DNA from 2 places in the Leuconostoc suionicum genome. Region 2 is predicted to be linked to the other one. Evidence: riboswitches for the same ligand, from Rfam matches in the RefSeq annotation. Region 2 holds a riboswitch; the other holds the start of a gene.
What was found. A riboswitch is a leader RNA that binds a small molecule or an ion and turns the genes downstream of it on or off. The one in region 2 is predicted to bind lysine.
Positions count from the first base shown of each region.

Region 1: linked by a shared signal. The riboswitch ahead of lysA (diaminopimelate decarboxylase) and the one ahead of A6B45_RS09000 (amino acid permease) in region 2 are both predicted to bind lysine.

Region 1 is NZ_CP015247.1:624,321-632,982, reverse strand. It holds gene recX (recombination regulator RecX) at 1-377, opposite strand, end outside; gene dapB (4-hydroxy-tetrahydrodipicolinate reductase) at 467-1,189, opposite strand; gene dapA (4-hydroxy-tetrahydrodipicolinate synthase) at 1,189-2,055, opposite strand; gene A6B45_RS03290 (N-acetyldiaminopimelate deacetylase) at 2,058-3,212, opposite strand; gene dapD (2,3,4,5-tetrahydropyridine-2,6-dicarboxylate N-acetyltransferase) at 3,212-3,913, opposite strand; gene lysA (diaminopimelate decarboxylase) at 3,915-5,207, opposite strand; lysine riboswitch at 5,291-5,459, opposite strand; gene A6B45_RS03275 (fructosamine kinase family protein) at 5,546-6,388, opposite strand; gene A6B45_RS03270 (transcriptional regulator) at 6,572-7,117, opposite strand; gene A6B45_RS03265 (VTT domain-containing protein) at 7,155-7,829, opposite strand; gene A6B45_RS03260 (amino acid permease) at 7,952-8,662, opposite strand, start outside.
Region 2 is NZ_CP015247.1:1,788,531-1,797,192, forward strand. It holds gene A6B45_RS08975 (MFS transporter) at 1-723, shown strand, start outside; gene A6B45_RS08980 (YueI family protein) at 818-1,192, shown strand; gene A6B45_RS08985 (replication-associated recombination protein A) at 1,199-2,485, shown strand; gene A6B45_RS08995 (universal stress protein) at 2,879-3,322, shown strand; gene A6B45_RS09000 (amino acid permease) at 3,377-4,816, opposite strand; lysine riboswitch at 4,887-5,054, opposite strand; gene A6B45_RS09005 (hypothetical protein) at 5,072-5,500, opposite strand; gene A6B45_RS09010 (LCP family protein) at 6,218-7,399, shown strand; gene A6B45_RS09015 (metal-dependent hydrolase family protein) at 7,455-8,662, opposite strand, start outside.

The DNA.
Region 1 (8,662 bases), 860 kb from region 2:
CCCTTAGGACTAATAATTTTTTTTGTTGAAACATAGTGTTGCGCATAATTTAAATCATCGATATATTTTTGTTCATATAATTGTGCAACAACTTCATCCTGAATACTTTCAGATACCTCTTTTTCACTCATTTTCTGTTTCACTTGTTTGACTGTGTGCAATGAGTGGCTAAGGAAGTTAAGAGCAATGCTTAACGCCTTGGCAATTGAATCATTATGCTTAATTTCTGCAATTAGTTCTTCATCTAATTCCCGCCCTTTCGCCAAACCAAATTTAATGAGAACACTTTCTGCCACACCAAAAGCGAATTGATTATCTAGATCAATATTATAGCGACCCGCTTTTTTTTGAATTGAAATTTTAGTTATCTTTTTCATAACTCTATTGTACGATAAATATTGCTATTCACATGTATTTTAAAATAAAAAATGATGCTAATACTAACATTAACATCACAATTTTTAAATTAAATAATTTGATCTAGCCCGATGACCACACCGTCTATATTTTTCACAGCTTCTATAGCGCGAATTACACCTGGTACGAAGGCTGATCGACTTGTTGTACTTTGGGTCAGCGTTAATTGCTCATCCACACCACCAAAATAAACACTTTGCTGTGCGATATAGCCAGGCAACCGTACAGCATGGACTGGCACACGATCAATTTGTTCACCGCGAGCTGGCGCTAATTTTGTTGATGTAGGTTCCTCAATACGAGCTTTTGCAATCAATTTTGCTGTTTGCTTAGCCGTTCCAGATGGTGCATCTATCTTTTTAGGATTGTGCGCTTCAATAATTTCTGCATCAGGAAAATATTTGGCCGCTAACTGTGAAAATTGCATTAACAAAACAGCTGATAAACTAAAGTTTGGTACAATTAAAACGCCTTTTGATGACTGTTCACGCAGTGTTGCTACTTGTTCATCAGACAGACCAGTCGCACCAATCACTAGTGGCATGTTATGCTCGATTGCGTACATTGCATTGTCAAATACAGTTGCTGGGGTACTGACATCCAGCCAAATATCTGCTGTCACATTAATATCTGATAAGGAGGTCCACACAGGTACCTTACTCTCATGTTGATGACCACTCACAATACCAACAATTTCATATTCTTCACTCAAGTTATCTTGAATAGCTTGGCCTAATTTACCAAAACCACCAGCTAAAATTATTTTTGTCATTATTTCTCCAATAATTCATTCAAATGTAATTTTTCTGCATCACTTAAAGGAATAAGGGGCAGACGTACAGCTTCACGTACGAATCCTTTTTCAGCCAATTTTGTTTTAACTGGAGTTGGGGAAGGATAGGCAAATAGAGCATTCATTCGTGGCGTTAGGTAACGTTGCAAGCGCGCAGCTTCACGCCAGTTATCTGCATTCATAGCAGTAAACAATTCAGACATTTCGTCACCATAAAGATGTGAAGCTACCGAAATTGTTCCAGCACCGCCGACAGTGTAGGCCGAAAGAGTCATTGCATCTTCACCAGTATAGACTGCAAATCCAGTGGTCCCTTCTACCTCTGCTTCAACAAATTCAGTTGATGTTGTTTCCTTAATTGCATTAATATTAGGATGTTGAGCTAATTCAATCACACTATCAACCGTCAGACCAACCACCGTACGTCCAGGAATATTATATAACATAACAGGCTTTTCGGAAGCATCAGCAATAGCTTTGAAATGCGCAATCATACCAGCTTGACTTGGCTTATTATAATACGGTGTTACCGCTAAGATGCCGTTAATATGCTCGATTTTACTTAAAGCTTTGGCTGCTTCTACGGATTCCTTTGTATTATTGGAACCTGCATTAGCAATTAAAAGTGCACGGTTACCAACCTGTTTTGCGATAAACTTCGTCAACTCAACTTTTTCTTCAAAAGACAACGTTGGAGATTCACCCGTTGTTCCTGCAATCACAAATCCTTGCGAACCATGATTTAACAGGTGTTCAATTAATTTCTCTAATGACTCATAATCAATCTCATCGTTTACTGTAAATGGCGTAATAATCGCCGTAATTAAATTAATTCCTTCGTACATGATTATTCTCCTTGTGACATTCGCCACTCAATAAAATCTTTCAAAGCATTAAATCCTGGCAACAAAGCTGCTTCATCGATGTTTAACTTGGCACTGTGCAGTGAATGATTGTCATTAACACCCAGCCAAAGCATGACACCAGGAATATGTTGCAATATGTAACCAAAATCCTCACCTGTCATCGCAGGTTTTGCTTCTTCAAAAGCAATGTCTTGACGCTGTTCCATGAAACTCAGTAAATTGTTAGCTAATTTGGGATTGTTTTCAACAGGCAAATAACTTCCTGTTTCAAGGCGAACATTAATCTTGACATCATTTGCCAACGCCACACCTTCAACTATTTGTCGAATTCGTGTTGTCATTTTATCCAATCCATCTTTAGTCATGCTACGAACTGTTCCGGCAAGATGTACCGTGTCTGGAATAACATTATTTGTAAAGCCGCCGCTAATCATTCCAAGACTCACTACACCACCTTCTATTGGATCAACGTCACGCGATACAACAGTTTGTAACAACATAATTAATTCAGCCGAAATGACAATTGGATCCTTACCTAAGTGGGGATAAGCCGCATGACCACCTTGCCCATAGATGTCAATTTCGAGCTCGGCTGTTCCGGCAAATAAGGTGCCCGCTAATGTACTCAATGTTCCAGCAGGTAAATTAGGCTGATCATGAATACCGTAAAATTCATCAGGATGCCAGTCACCTTCAAAGATTCCCAAATCAACAGCTAATTTGCCACCACTTTTTGACTCTTCAGCTGGTTGGAAAAAGATAATTAAATTGTCTTTAGGTTGATGCTCGCTAAAATACTGAACCAATCCCAAAGCTAAGGACATGTGAACATCATGACCACATGCATGCATAACACCTTTATGTGTTGATTCAAATGGCAAGCCAGTATCTTCTGTCACTGGCAGCGCATCAATATCAGCACGATATCCTATCGTCCGAATTGGGTCAGTCCCAGAAAATTTCACGAGCAATGCAGTAGGTAATTTTTCTACTTGACGTATTGTCATAAAATTAGTTTGCCAAGATTGAATTTTTTCTAGCAAATAACGATGAGTTTTAAATTCCGCTAAAGCAAGTTCTGGAATTTTATGTAAATCACGCCGATAGGTTTTTAAATCTTCTTCACTAACTGGCATCATAAGCCTCTCAATGCGTCAATTAACGCAGTCTTTTGTTGCGTCTTCGAATCAATCTCCTTAATGACTTTTGCAGGAACACCCGCAACTACTGTATTCGCTGGTACATCCTTTGTGACGATTGCTCCAGCCGCAACTACTGCGCCATCACCGACCTGTACGCCTTCAATAACAACGGCATTGGCGCCAACTAGAACGTTATTACCAATGCGAACAGGTTGAGCAGATGCTGGCTCAATCACACCAGCTAATACCGCGCCAGCACCAATATGAGAATTTTCACCAACGATGGCACGACCACCAAGTACGGCACCCATATCAATCATTGTGTTAGCACCAATCTCTGCACCGATATTAATCACTGCGCCCAACATAATCACAGCATTGTCACCAATTTCAACTTGATCGCGAATAATGGCGCCTGGTTCAATTCGAGCATTAACTTCTTTTTTATCAAGTAAAGGAACGGCTGAATTACGTGAATCATTTTCAATAAACACATCCTCTGATGGTAGGTTCTTAATTAACGATTCAATTTCAGACCAGTCGCCAATTAATTGTCCAAATGACTCATTTCCAAATTGTTGCACAGTATCTGGAACGTTAGTTGCCAATGTACCTTTATATGTAACCTTTACTGGGGTAATTTTTTTTGCATTTGCAATGAAGTTAATTAATTTTTGTGCTTCGTTTTCAGCCATGTTATTTATCTCCTAGAGTATAATCCTGATCTAAACTGATCATATGTTCAAAAGTTTCACGTTCAACAACGACTTGATGTTGACCATTTTCCACGAAGACAACGGCCGGTCGTGGATTTCGGTTATAATTTGAAGCCATTGCGTAACCGTACGCGCCTGTTGCAAGTACAGATAAAATATCACCCGGCTTTGTCGCCGGCAATTCTTCCTGCCAAACCAATACATCACCAGACTCACAATATTTACCAGCAATTCGCACAATCTCTTCACTTTTAGCATTTGGTTGATTGGCTAAAACCGCTTCGTAATTTGCCTGATAAAGTGCTGGACGAATGTTATCTCCCATACCACCATCTACAGCCAAGTAATTTCTAATCCCTGGAATATCCTTACGCGATCCAACTGTATATAGGGTTTGTCCGGCTGGCCCGACAATCGAACGACCAGGTTCAATCCATATTTCTGGCATTGCCCAATTGTACTGTGTAGCCTTTTCTTTCAAAACACGGATAATAGCATCAGCAAAATCGCTTTCTGGCAAAGGTTGATCCTCATCGGTATAACGAATACCAAATCCACCGCCAGTATTAATGACTTCTGGTTGCCATCCCCATGAGTAAGCAGTGTCTGCTAATAGTGCTGCATTTTTCTCAAATCCAGTCACATCAAATATTTGAGATCCAATATGCGCATGTAAGCCACGCAAATGAAGATGGTTATCTTTTATTGCAATATCATAGGCCTGTTTCGCTTGGCCCGTTTGTAAATCAAAGCCGAATTTACTATCTTGTTGACCAGTACTAATAAATTCATGAGTATGAGCTGAAATTCCTGGTGAAATACGTAGTAAAATATCTTGAATAACATTTTTTTCCGCCGTAATTTCTGACAGTAGTTGTAACTCAAGAAAATTATCAACAATAATTGTTCCCACACCATTTTCAACGGCCATCACGAGTTCATCATAACTCTTATTATTACCATTAAAACTAAGATGCTGAGTTGGAAAATCAGCTTTAATTGCTGTGTATAATTCCCCACCAGACACGACATCAGCGTGAATATTTTCTTGAGCTGCCACTTGATATATTGCTTTAGTAGCAAAAGCTTTGCCAGCATAACTTACTACATATGGGACGTTTTCTTGTTCAAAGATGCGCTTGAACGCCCTCATTGTCTTACGAATAAGTGTTACATCATAAACTGCTAACGGCGTGCCATATGTCTTTGCCAGTTCGATTGTATCAACACCATCAACCGTCAGATGTTGCTTTTCATTTGTTGGATACGTCATCATTTCCCCTTAAATTACACAAAAAAACCCTTTGATAGGTTCGCAAAACGGACTTATCAAAGGGCATTGTTAGCATTTTTGACAGTTTCCATAGCTCACCGCATCTCTGCGACAGTCTAATAGCTCTTAACTATTAGCCCAATCAAGGTTATTTGTAGACAACCTTGATTTCGGCGATATCCCCTAAGCTTACCATCAATTGCTACAGCAACTCCGGTAAGTGTATTGTCAATCGCGACCTCTATGTGAAATAATTTTTATTCTGTCACTATTATGACTGAATCACTAATGAATGTCAAGGTGTTTCCGTCTAATTCTTTGCTAGCAATCATGTGTTTTTAAAAAGACGTTAATAATTTGTTCATTCGCGGTGCATAAATATCGCCAAAGCGTGTAAAGTGCATCAGTATGTAATAGAACTCATACCATCTTTCACGTTTTTGCCAGCCAACGTCCAATGGCCATTCTTGCATATATTGATCATAAAATGACGGGCTAAAGCCGGCAAACACTCTTGAAATCGCCAAATCATATTCTCGATCACCATAGAACACGTTAGGATCAATAAATACAGGTTTACCTTGATCGTTAAACATAAAGTTTCCTGCCCAAAAATCACCATGCAATAATGATGGTTGAACTGTTTGCGCGTGATTATCATTTAATATCGTTTCTCGTAAATTATTATAGTGATCACCACGTTGGGTCAGCCAAAAATTATTTTTTTTCGCTTGTGCCATTAGCGGATCCAAGCGTTGTTTCACAAAAAATTCAGCCCAAGAAGATTGCCAAGTATTATTTTTAGGCACAAAATCTACTAAATTATCACTATCAAATCCAAACTTTGGTGCTGTAACTTGGTGAATTTTAACCAGAGACTTTGCTAATTCTTGTTGTGACCCATTTCCTTGATTAATCCACGACAATATTAAGTAGGCGTGTCCTTGTAACTGTCCCTGTGCTAAAATGGCAGGCACCGTCACCACCTCCCCCAAAGCCTTTAAACCAGCAACCTCATGATCAAAGAAACTTGCTTGAGCATTTTGTTGAATCTTTAAAAAATAGCGCTGTTTGTTCGAATAGATTGAAAACGCCTCGTTAATGTCGCCACCACGTACCTTTTCTAAGTCGTGTGGTTTTTCAAGTCCCAAACGAGTAACAAAATCGTTACCTAAGTCCATATTAGCCTCCAAAATTTATTATCGGAACAAAAAAACACAATTTTCATTACGAAAACTGTGTTTTTGACAAAATAATACCCTTATTATCGACAAATTTATTCAATTGTCTCGCAAGTATTACCATTTAATTGTAGTGTATCATAATATTATACAAACGTCACTACTTTGTGTACTTCTCTATCATTAGCTGATGACCGGCAAATCGGACGCAATTAAATCGTTAGTTACATCCACAAATTTTTCATCGCTCAAACGTAATAACCGCCAATCGTATTCCTTATCATTATCAAATTCATCAATATATGGTTCAAACTCACCTTCAGTTTGTAAAATAAGATAGCCTGCAAAAGCATCCGAAAATTCGTTTTCACTTTTAACAACACGCACCAATTGATTATTAGAAAAAAATCCGACGGCTAACTGATCATTGTTCCACTGCCCTTCAAAGGCCCACTTTAAAGTAATCCAATCTGAAAGTGTTATTCCTAGATTCAATAGATAATCCACAGATAAACGAATGTGGATTGGATGCTTACTGGATTGAGAGTCGATTCCTTGAGCATCCAATTGAGAAGAGAAGATACCACTTAATGCCTCAAAATCACTCACACTAGGTACTTTTTCTTCGTTTTGCCATGCTTCAACAGTTTCAACTTCAACATCTAGTGCTTCAGCAATCTCTAATGTTGAAATTTTAGTTAATTCTTGTAGTTTTTTTAAGTTATTCATAGTTATAATTATACAGAAAAACCGCCATGAATGGCGGTTATTTCGACATCATTTTTTTCTGTTTTTTTGCAATCATCGCTGAACGAACGACACCAATGATCGTTGGCATTAATGTTACCAACGCAATACCCAAAATAATTACAGAAAAATGTGCTTTAACAAATGGAATATTTCCGAACATATAACCAGCACCGGTTGCAATTAAGCTCCAAGAGAACGCAGCAATCAAACTATTACGTAAGAAATGCTTGTATGAAAATTGGCTGATGCCAGCCACAAACGGTACAAATGTGCGGACAATTGGCATATATCGCCCAATGATTATTGCCGCAGCACCACGCTTTTCAAAGAAAGCCTCAGCTTCTTTGATATGTTGTTCTTTAATGAAACGGCCAAAGAAACGGTGATGCAAAATTTTATAACCACCTGTACGACCAATCCAAAAATTGACTGAGTCACCAATAACAGCTGCTAAGAAGAATACAATCATAAATACCCAATGATTAAGTCCGGCATTTAGCCCAGCAGGCGTAGCAGCAACAGCTCCTGCAGCAAACAACAGTGAATCTCCAGGTAGAAACGGCATAATCACACTACCGGTTTCAATGAAAATTACCGCAAATAAAATCAAATACGTCCATAAACCGAACGCCTGCACAAGATTACCAATATGGACATCAATGTGCAAAATAAAATCAATTAGAAATGACATAAAATTCCCCTAAAGTACGAATAGTAATATTTTACCACACATGTAAGCCTGTCATATTAAAATATAACTTTTCATATCTATTGCGATTCTAACTGCCTTCTAACCAGAAAAATTACAGTAACTTACTTATTTAACGCCTGTTTTGGTTGTCTCATTGAAATATAGCCAAACACGACCATCCAAATAGTAGCACCAATTGCTGGTAGACGAGATTCTGGATTAAAGAAGAGCGTAACAAATACAAAACTGAAAAACAGAATTGCCAATGGCACTAATGTTTTAGGAGCTATGACAAGAAACCCATCAGGCATGTAACTATCTGATTTACGATATTTCATATATGCCATCAAAATCAACACATAAATCATTAAAAATAAATCAGTTGAAGCACTTGTTACAAAACTGAATGCGTTTGTAATTGAAGGTATAACTGAAATCAATGCAGAGAAAGCAACCATCACTGATGTTAACAATACAGCATTGATTGGTAATTGAGTTTTAGATATTTTTCTAAATGGTTGTAAAAATTTAGCCTTTGACTGAAATGATAGTGCGTAAAAATTACGACTTGCACTAAACAAAACTGAATTCAAGGCTGATGCAGCACTCGTCAATACAACAAAATTAATTAATGCAGCGGCCCACTTAACACCTGCTAGTTCAAATACCATAACAAATGGGCTTTGATTTGCAGGGATTTTTTGCCATGGATAAATTGTCATAATAATAAACAATGCACCAAGATAAAAGAATAAAATTCGCCAAGGTATTTGATTAATTGCTTTAGGCAATACTGAACGTGGATTTTCTGTTTCTGCTGTTGTCATTCCGAT
Region 2 (8,662 bases):
CTAGTTATCATAAATATTAATTCATTACTTTTAACCAAATATTTAATTACTGAAACCCATGAACAAACGATTAATAAAAAAAGTCACGTTGGGTTTCAGTCTGTATTTCATAGTTATCAGATCGTATTATGCGATGCTCGTTTTGTTATCTTCACATTAGGTGGCATCTTATTACTTAGTGTTGAATTTCAACGTACTAACTTTATTGCCATCCATTTGGCACAAAGTTTTATCCATACGAAATGGTTGGGTATATCATTTGATGGTGTAAAAATGTTAAGTCTATTGACAAGTATTAATACAGCTATTATCGTTTTGTTTACTGCACCAATATCTCGTTGGATAACTAATCGCAATACGAAAAAAATATTTGTAATGGGCACCATGTTATTTACATTAGGCTACGCTCTGCAAGCATACGTCAACACGCTACCCTTATTAATTTTGTCAAGCTTCATATTATCTTTTGGTGAATTGATGTATGTCCCAACACGTCAATCAAAATTAGCCGATTTAATGCCAGAAAATAAACGTGGCGCCTACCTTGCTTTTAATGGTTCAATTTTTCAATTAGGAAAAGTCATTGCAGCATCAATGCTGATTGGCGCACCATTTCTTGGTTCGTTTGGTATAGCTACCACAATTATTTTTCTGGGATTAGGAGCGATTATATTAACTCTTTGGGCACTACGTTTAATACCAGATAACCAAAACAACATCTAGGTTTATCATTGCGCCCCATTGACTGAGAGTTTAGGTACAAATTAACAACTAAGATAACGTATAATAGAAGTATCAAACATTAATGGAGAAAATTATGGACGTCAATGAACGCTTACAACAAGAACAGCTTGGTACTGGCAGCCCAAAAATTAACCCTGATGAGCAAAACCGTTATCTTGGCACGTTCCGAGAACGTGTCATTGTCGCAATTAAGGTATCTCAATTAGGCAATTCAAACATCCAATCACAATTTGCCGCATCACTTAAATCACATAGCATTGGCAAGGTTCTAATTGATCAGCAACTTGCCGGTGACTATTTTTCAACGTATGTCGGTTTAGCAACGCAGAGCAAACATAGTTTCACCTTGCTTTCCGACTCTACAAAATCCGCACATCAAGAAGATCCAATTGCAGTGGTATTAGCCGCTAGTACTGCTGTCAATGTAGATAATATTTACTTAGGATAATTGTTTATGACACAAGAACCGCTAGCGTACCGTATGCGCCCCACAAAAATTGAAGAGATTGTTGGCCAACAACATTTAGTTGGTGAAGGCAAAATCATCTGGCGCATGGTCGCTGCTCATCGGCTGAGTTCGATGATTTTGTACGGACCGCCTGGTACTGGTAAAACATCAATAGCTAGTGCCATCGCCGGTTCATCAAAATATGCGTTTCGCATGCTAAACGCTGCTACCGATAGCCAAAAAGATTTACAAATCGTTGTCGAAGAAGCAAAAATGTCAGGGACTGTCGTCTTATTACTAGACGAAATTCATCGCTTAAACAAAATCAAACAAGACTTTTTACTACCGCATTTGGAGTCCGGAGCAATTATATTAATTGGTGCGACGACAGAAAATCCTTATATTAATGTCACACCGGCTATTCGTTCCAGAACGCAAATATTTGAAGTTAATAGTCTAAGTGAAACAGATATTACAAACGCCGTTAAACGAGCCATTACTGATAAAGAAAAAGGCCTTGGACAATACAATATCGTGCTCGATGATAACGCTATGTTGCAATTATCACGAGCAACAAATGGTGATTTACGTAGTGCTTTAAATGGTTTAGAATTAGCAGTTTTATCAACAAAAGCAGATAAAAAGGGTGTCGTTCATATCAGTTTGCCAATCATTGAAGAGACTGTGCAACGCAAAGCATTATCAGCAGATAAAGATGGAGATGCGCATTATGATGTGATTTCAGCCCTGCAAAAATCAATTCGCGGTTCCGACACCGATGCGGCGTTACACTACGCTGCCCGCATTATCGAATCCGGTGATTTACCGATTTTAGCACGCCGACTTACCGTTATTGCATACGAAGATATCGGGTTGGCAAATCCACCGGCAGCTCAGCGAGCCGTCACCGCTATTCAAGCCGCACAAACACTAGGATTTCCAGAGGCCAGAATTCCACTTGCCAATGCTATTATTGAGCTCTCTCTCTCACCTAAATCTAATTCGGCCTATAAAGCGATTGACTCGGCTATTAGTGATGTTCGTCATGGCAAGTCTTACGATATACCAAATCACTTAAAAGACGCACATTATAAGGGATCTTCGGAGTTGAATCACGGTGTAGATTACACATATCCACACGACTATGATAATGATTGGGTAGCTCAGCAATATTTACCAGATAAAATGACAAACATTCAGTACTTTCATCCTAAAGGTAATTCGAAAGTTGAACAACAATTATTTGATGTCTATCAAACACTAAAATCGCGACAAGAAAATGGGCTAAACTAAAAAGTCAAGTCTTTCAGTTAACGAGTTTTCGCGTTATAATACTATATGAATTCCTCAGATATACGCATTGCTACATCATCAGCTTTTTCCTTACAACTTTTATTTTCGGTTGGGAATTCAAGACTTAGAAGATATGCCCTTTCATTCGGTAATCTGACAATCTTGATGAACCATCCACCTCGATAATTTCGAGGAAAATCTGCGTAGCGATTAACGGTATCAATTGAGTGTTCCGGGCTAAGCCCGTGCGTCCACATTTGTGGGCGTTTTTTTGTATAAATTAAAACCTGTGTTTAATTAGGTTAAAGAACATACTATTAATTTTATTATGAAAGCGCTATACTAGAGGTGTAGAAGAAGAACGCATTGCACATTGCAAGAAGGGATGTTATTATGACAGCAAATTATCATAGGATTTTAGTACCACTGGATGGATCAAAAGAATCTGAAGCTGCATTAACGCGCGCGATTGAACTGGCCTTGGATGCTGGTGATGAAGGCATCTTGTCAATTTTAAACGTTATCGATACCCGTGCATTTCAAAATGTAGCTAGTTTTGACGATACAATGGTTGAAGCAGTTTCAGATGAAACGCGTAAAAGCTTAGAAAAATATAAGGCACAGGCAATTGAAGCTGGCGTTAAAAATGTCGATTATCTAATCGAATACGGTTCGCCCAAGTCGTTAATCGCTAAAGATGTACCTAACGAAGTCAATGCTGATTTGATTGTTATCGGTGCAACTGGATTAAATGCTGTGGAACGTTTAGTTATTGGTTCTGTTACTGAATTCGTAACGCGATCTGCTAAAGTTGATGTCCTAGTAGTTCGCGGTTAAATTATTGCTCATATAAAAAGACACTACAATGATGCAGTGTCTTTTTATATGTCTTTATTTATATTGTTCTAAATCAACATCTTTTAGAGCAATTAGCTTCGTTTTATGAGAAACCTTGTACCAAAAATATAAGATTACAAACAAAGGAACTGATAAGTAGGTCACAAATATTTTTTCCACATTTAGATGGGCAAAACTGTCCGGATCCTGACCAATAATAACACCAATAGAAATTACTAGGGCAAATAGTGGGCCGAATGGGAACCACTTAGCCTTGTATTTCAAATCAGACAGACTCTTCCCTTGCGCCACATAAGCTCTTCGGAAGCGATAATGAGAGATAGCAATGCCGACCCAAGCAATGAATCCAGTTAACCCAGAGGCATTGACCAGCCAAGTATAAGCAACTGATCCTCCTTTGGTGTTAGCAATAAATGCTAATAGCCCAATCGCGGTAGTTAATACTAAGGCTGCAACTGGTACCCCTCTAGTTGAAAGCTTGGCAAAAATTTTAGGCGCATCCCCTTTACGCGCCATAGCGTACAACATACGTGTAGAAGCATATGAACCTGAATTTGCTGACGAAACAATTGATGTTAAGATAACTGCGTTCATTAAACTAGCCGCAAAAGCAATCCCTGCATTTTTAAATACAATAGTAAATGGTGAGACAGCAATGTTTTGTGTGGAAGAACTCAATAAGCGCGGATCTTTATAGTAAACCAAAGCGGAAATGACAAAAATTGCCAGAATATAAAACAATAAGATACGCCAAAATACTTGATTTATCGCCTTAGGAACTGACTTATCAGGATCCTTAGCTTCTCCAGCAGTAATACCAATTAACTCAGTTCCTTGAAAAGAAAATCCGGCAACAACAAAAACCGAGAGTACTGCTTGTGGTCCACCAACAAACCCGTGATTACCGACCGACAAGTTTTTCATGACATTGATGTCAGAATGAATTACACCGAAAATAGTAGCTAGACCAACAACTAGGAAAGCAATGATAGTTATCACCTTAATCATTGATAACCAAAACTCTGCTTCACCAAAAGTACCAACCGAAAGGATATTAATCAAAAAGATAAGTAATAACGCAACTGCGGAAAATATCCATCCAGGCGTATGTGGAAACCAGAACTCAGCTACTAAACCAACAGCAACAATATCAACAGCAAGCGTGATAGCCCAATTAAACCAATAGTTCCAACCCATTGCAAATCCCAATGCGGGATCAACATATTTTCCAGCATAATCAGAAAATGAGCCTGATGTTGGTGAATATGTAGCCATTTCCCCCAGTGAGGTCATTAAAAAATAAACCATTACACCAATAGCTAAATAAGCAACAATAGCTCCTAGTGGTCCAGCTTGAGCAACAGTTGCTCCTGACGCCACAAATAATCCCGTTCCTATTGAACCACCTAATGCAATCATTGACACATGTCGTGTTTTCAATCTACGCTGTATGTGTCTATTATGTTCAGACATAATATCTCCTTCTCAAAATAAAAAACCTCTTCACAACAAACGGAAGAGGTTTAAAAAGTCATTATTAATCACTTTTCAAAGCGCACCGCAATTTTGCGACAGTCTAGCAACTATTAATCACTAGCCCAAGAATTATCTTGCCAGATAATCCTTTCGGCAACCTTCCCTTTTACATGATTTCAACATCCTGGCGGACTTCATCATGCGACTCATGTCGGTTGCAACCTCTTTGACACAATCAAAATAATAACACACTTATACACGACCGTCAATTTTGAGTACCCTTTGCCAGTGACGAGCACGTTTGTAATATTGTTGTGCACTAAACTGCCACCAAAAATAGCCAAAGGTAATTGCTCCCAAGCCACTAGTCAATGCCATATGGTGAGATTGAATACGGGCTAACATAATTGATAACCAAAATAAACCAATGACAATATTGATCATCACTTGAATTTTTCTCGACTTGACCAAATGTGGCATAATAATGACCAGCAGCAAGAGCAATTGCAACCACCATACCAACAATAAGTTGGGTATCGTTTCACCTATTTTAGGACCATCCTGCCAATGAATGCGTAAAATAATTGTAATAACCCATGTCAGCAACATCGCAACAAGTTGTGTAATGGCAAACCACCAAGCAGCAATCTTATAATTTATTAAATAAAGAAATGCTACCATGACCGCTATCAATGGAATGACGACCCAATAATGGGAAAAAAGATTACCTAACCCTAAGTATAAGGGTATTTTCAACGATAAAATATTGTTTACTGCAAAATCTGTAGTCGCGTCCAGAACTTGCATAAATATCATATGAAATCTAACTTGAATACCTAAAAAAACAAAAATAATGCCAAAAGTAATGATTAAAATTTTTCTTAGTTTATCCGGTGGAATTAACATTGTTTATAATTGTGATGATACGGATACGCATATTCAAATTATACTGACACAAACATAATTCTATAAGGACAACAATATGCTCAATTAACACCGCTTGCTCACATTCTCCCAAATATTAAATTTCTACAAACTCATTTGCTTATAGTTCTTAATAATTGTAGCATTATATGAGATATAATTATTAAAAAAAACTGATATGGTTAAAATTTAATCTTGACTTTAACTTGGTCCGATATCATTACTACCAGTTGGTTTTTTGCCGATATTTTTAGTTGTGCTCTTAAGTATTAATACATGGTAAACGAATTATTGCTAGACTAATAATCTCAAAATGTGATGAACATGAAGGTCAGTGTTTTTTGATTAATAGTTAGTTTCAAGTTTTCTACCTTTGCTATCTAAAAATGACAATGTATCGATAAAATTCGATAATTGTCTTTATTATCTTAAAAAATGCCATAATTAATTGGCTAAAACAATCGAGAGACGGTTATGAAAAAAAACAAAAAAACTGCAGTTAAGTCCAGAATTGCTCGCTATTCAAAAAGTAGTCACAAACTACGAAATATTATCTTGCTTGTTGTCGGTCTCTTACTTATCGTGTCAGGCACATTTGCTTGGATGGCTATCCATAATACTAAATCAGCAATTGATAAAACATACAAGAGCAGTGGCGTCACAAAATCCCGAAACGTCTCAAGCGTTGTGCAAAGTGGAAAGCCTTTGTCTATTTTGTTATTTGGAACGGATACCGGTGAATTAGGACGTACCTACAAGGGACGTACCGATTCAATGATGTTGCTTCTTGTTAATCCTAAGACAAAAAAAACAACAATGATTTCTATTCCTCGTGATGCGATGGTTTCTATTCCGGGGTACGAAAGTACTTTCCCTCAAAAAATAAATGCAGCTTACGCCTATGGTTCAACGGCAACTGCTATTAAAACTGTAGAATCTTACTTAAACATTCCTATTGATTTTTATGCCTTAGTTAATATGTCCGGCTTGGAAAAAATGGTCACTCAAGTTGGGGGGATTTCTGTTAAGTCCCCCATTGACTTCACTTATAGTCAGGACACAGCCCATGCGTATGGTGCAAACCTATACCGTTTCCACAAGGGAAGTACAGGCTATGAACATTCTGATGATAATGGGGTCACTTGGTCGGCAACCAAGCACGTCATGACTGGTGATGCAGCCCTTGCATTCTCGCGCATGCGTTACGATGATCCAGATGGTGATTATGGGCGCCAAAAACGTCAACGATTGGTGTTAGAAGCGTTAATTAAAAAATCGGCTAATGTTTCTAGTTTATTAAATACCAAGTTTATGAATACAATGAGTTCAAATGTTCAAACTGATTTATCATTTGGTGACTTAACTACAATTGCTAGCAAATATATTAACGCCGCAAAGAAAATTGTTACAGAGCATATTCAAGGTGTTAGTACGAGTTATCCTGATTCCGAAGGTAATAATGTTTCATATGAAGTTGTTACTCAAAAAGAAAAACAACGTGTTACTAATTTAGCTCGTAAAGCCCTTGGCTTGAAGCATGCTTCTACTGGTTCAGCCTACGGCGGTGATATACCAAGTTCTCTACAAACAATAGCTGATTCTCTCCGACCAGAAAATGACGAATCAACTGATTCTGAGGATAGTTCTTCAAACTAAAAAAATTAACTGAACTAAAAAAGACGTTGTAATAACGTCTTTTTTTATTTGTGTTTTATCTTATTACAGCATGACCATGTTGAAAAATTTGCTTCTGTTCTTGCTGCAAAACTTTCATATTATTAATCGGGTTTTCCCGAATCACAATAAAGTCTGCATATTGACCAACCTCAATAGCACCGTAGTTATCATTAATTCCCATCATTTTAGCTGCGTTAACAGTTGCTGATTTTAGAACTTGCTGAGGCGTCATATGACCAAATTCAACCATCATATCCATTTCGACAGCACTTTCATTTCCAAAACCATTGAACGGTGTACCAGAATCTGTTCCCATTACAATATTCACTCCCGCCGCTGCTGCTTTCTCGATACTTTTTTGATGTGCCTCCCAGTGTGTAATGGCTCGCTCAATCATCCATGATGGCACTTCATCCGGTCGATCAATAATCCTCTTCATAGCTATCATTGTTGGTATGACCGATGTTCCTTTGTTTTTCATCAATTCTATCGATTCGTCATCAATATGAAAAGCATGTTCTACAGAATCAACTCCAGCTCGGACAGCAATTTTTATTCCTTCGGCACCTTGAGCATGTGCCGCAACTTTAATTCCTTTTTTATGCGCTTCAATCACACCTGCTCGAACTTCATCTTCATTTAATTGAACCTGATCTGGGGTCTCAAAATCTCCAGCACTTACACCGCCAGTCACCATAAACTTGATTACTTGGGCGCCGCCTTTCATTGCCTGACGTACTGCCTTACGAACCTCATCAACACCATCAACTTCAATACCACCACCATTGCTACCATGTCCACCTGTCATTGAAAAGGCTGCACCACTAGCAACCATCATTGGTCCTTGAATCCCACCTTCACGCTGCATACGTGCAATTTCAATATCAGTCATACGTGCTGTGCCAACATTTCGTACAACCATCACACCATGATGAAGCATTTTTTTCATATTATGTTCGGCCACAATAGCTGCTCGAACATGCTCTTCATCGCTATCAACACCAAATTTTTCCTTTCCAAATTCATGGTTCACATCAGAGTCAATATGAATGTGCGCATTAATTAATCCTGGCATAATGTATTTTCCCGCCATATTAATAGCATTTTCGATATCAGGGCCTTCACCTTTTCCAACATCAATATAGCGTCCCGATTGTTCATCAACAATAACGTACCTGTTTGGATCAAATTCACCTGTTTGTGCATTAAAGCCATTGAAATTGTAATATTTTGTTTTTGTCA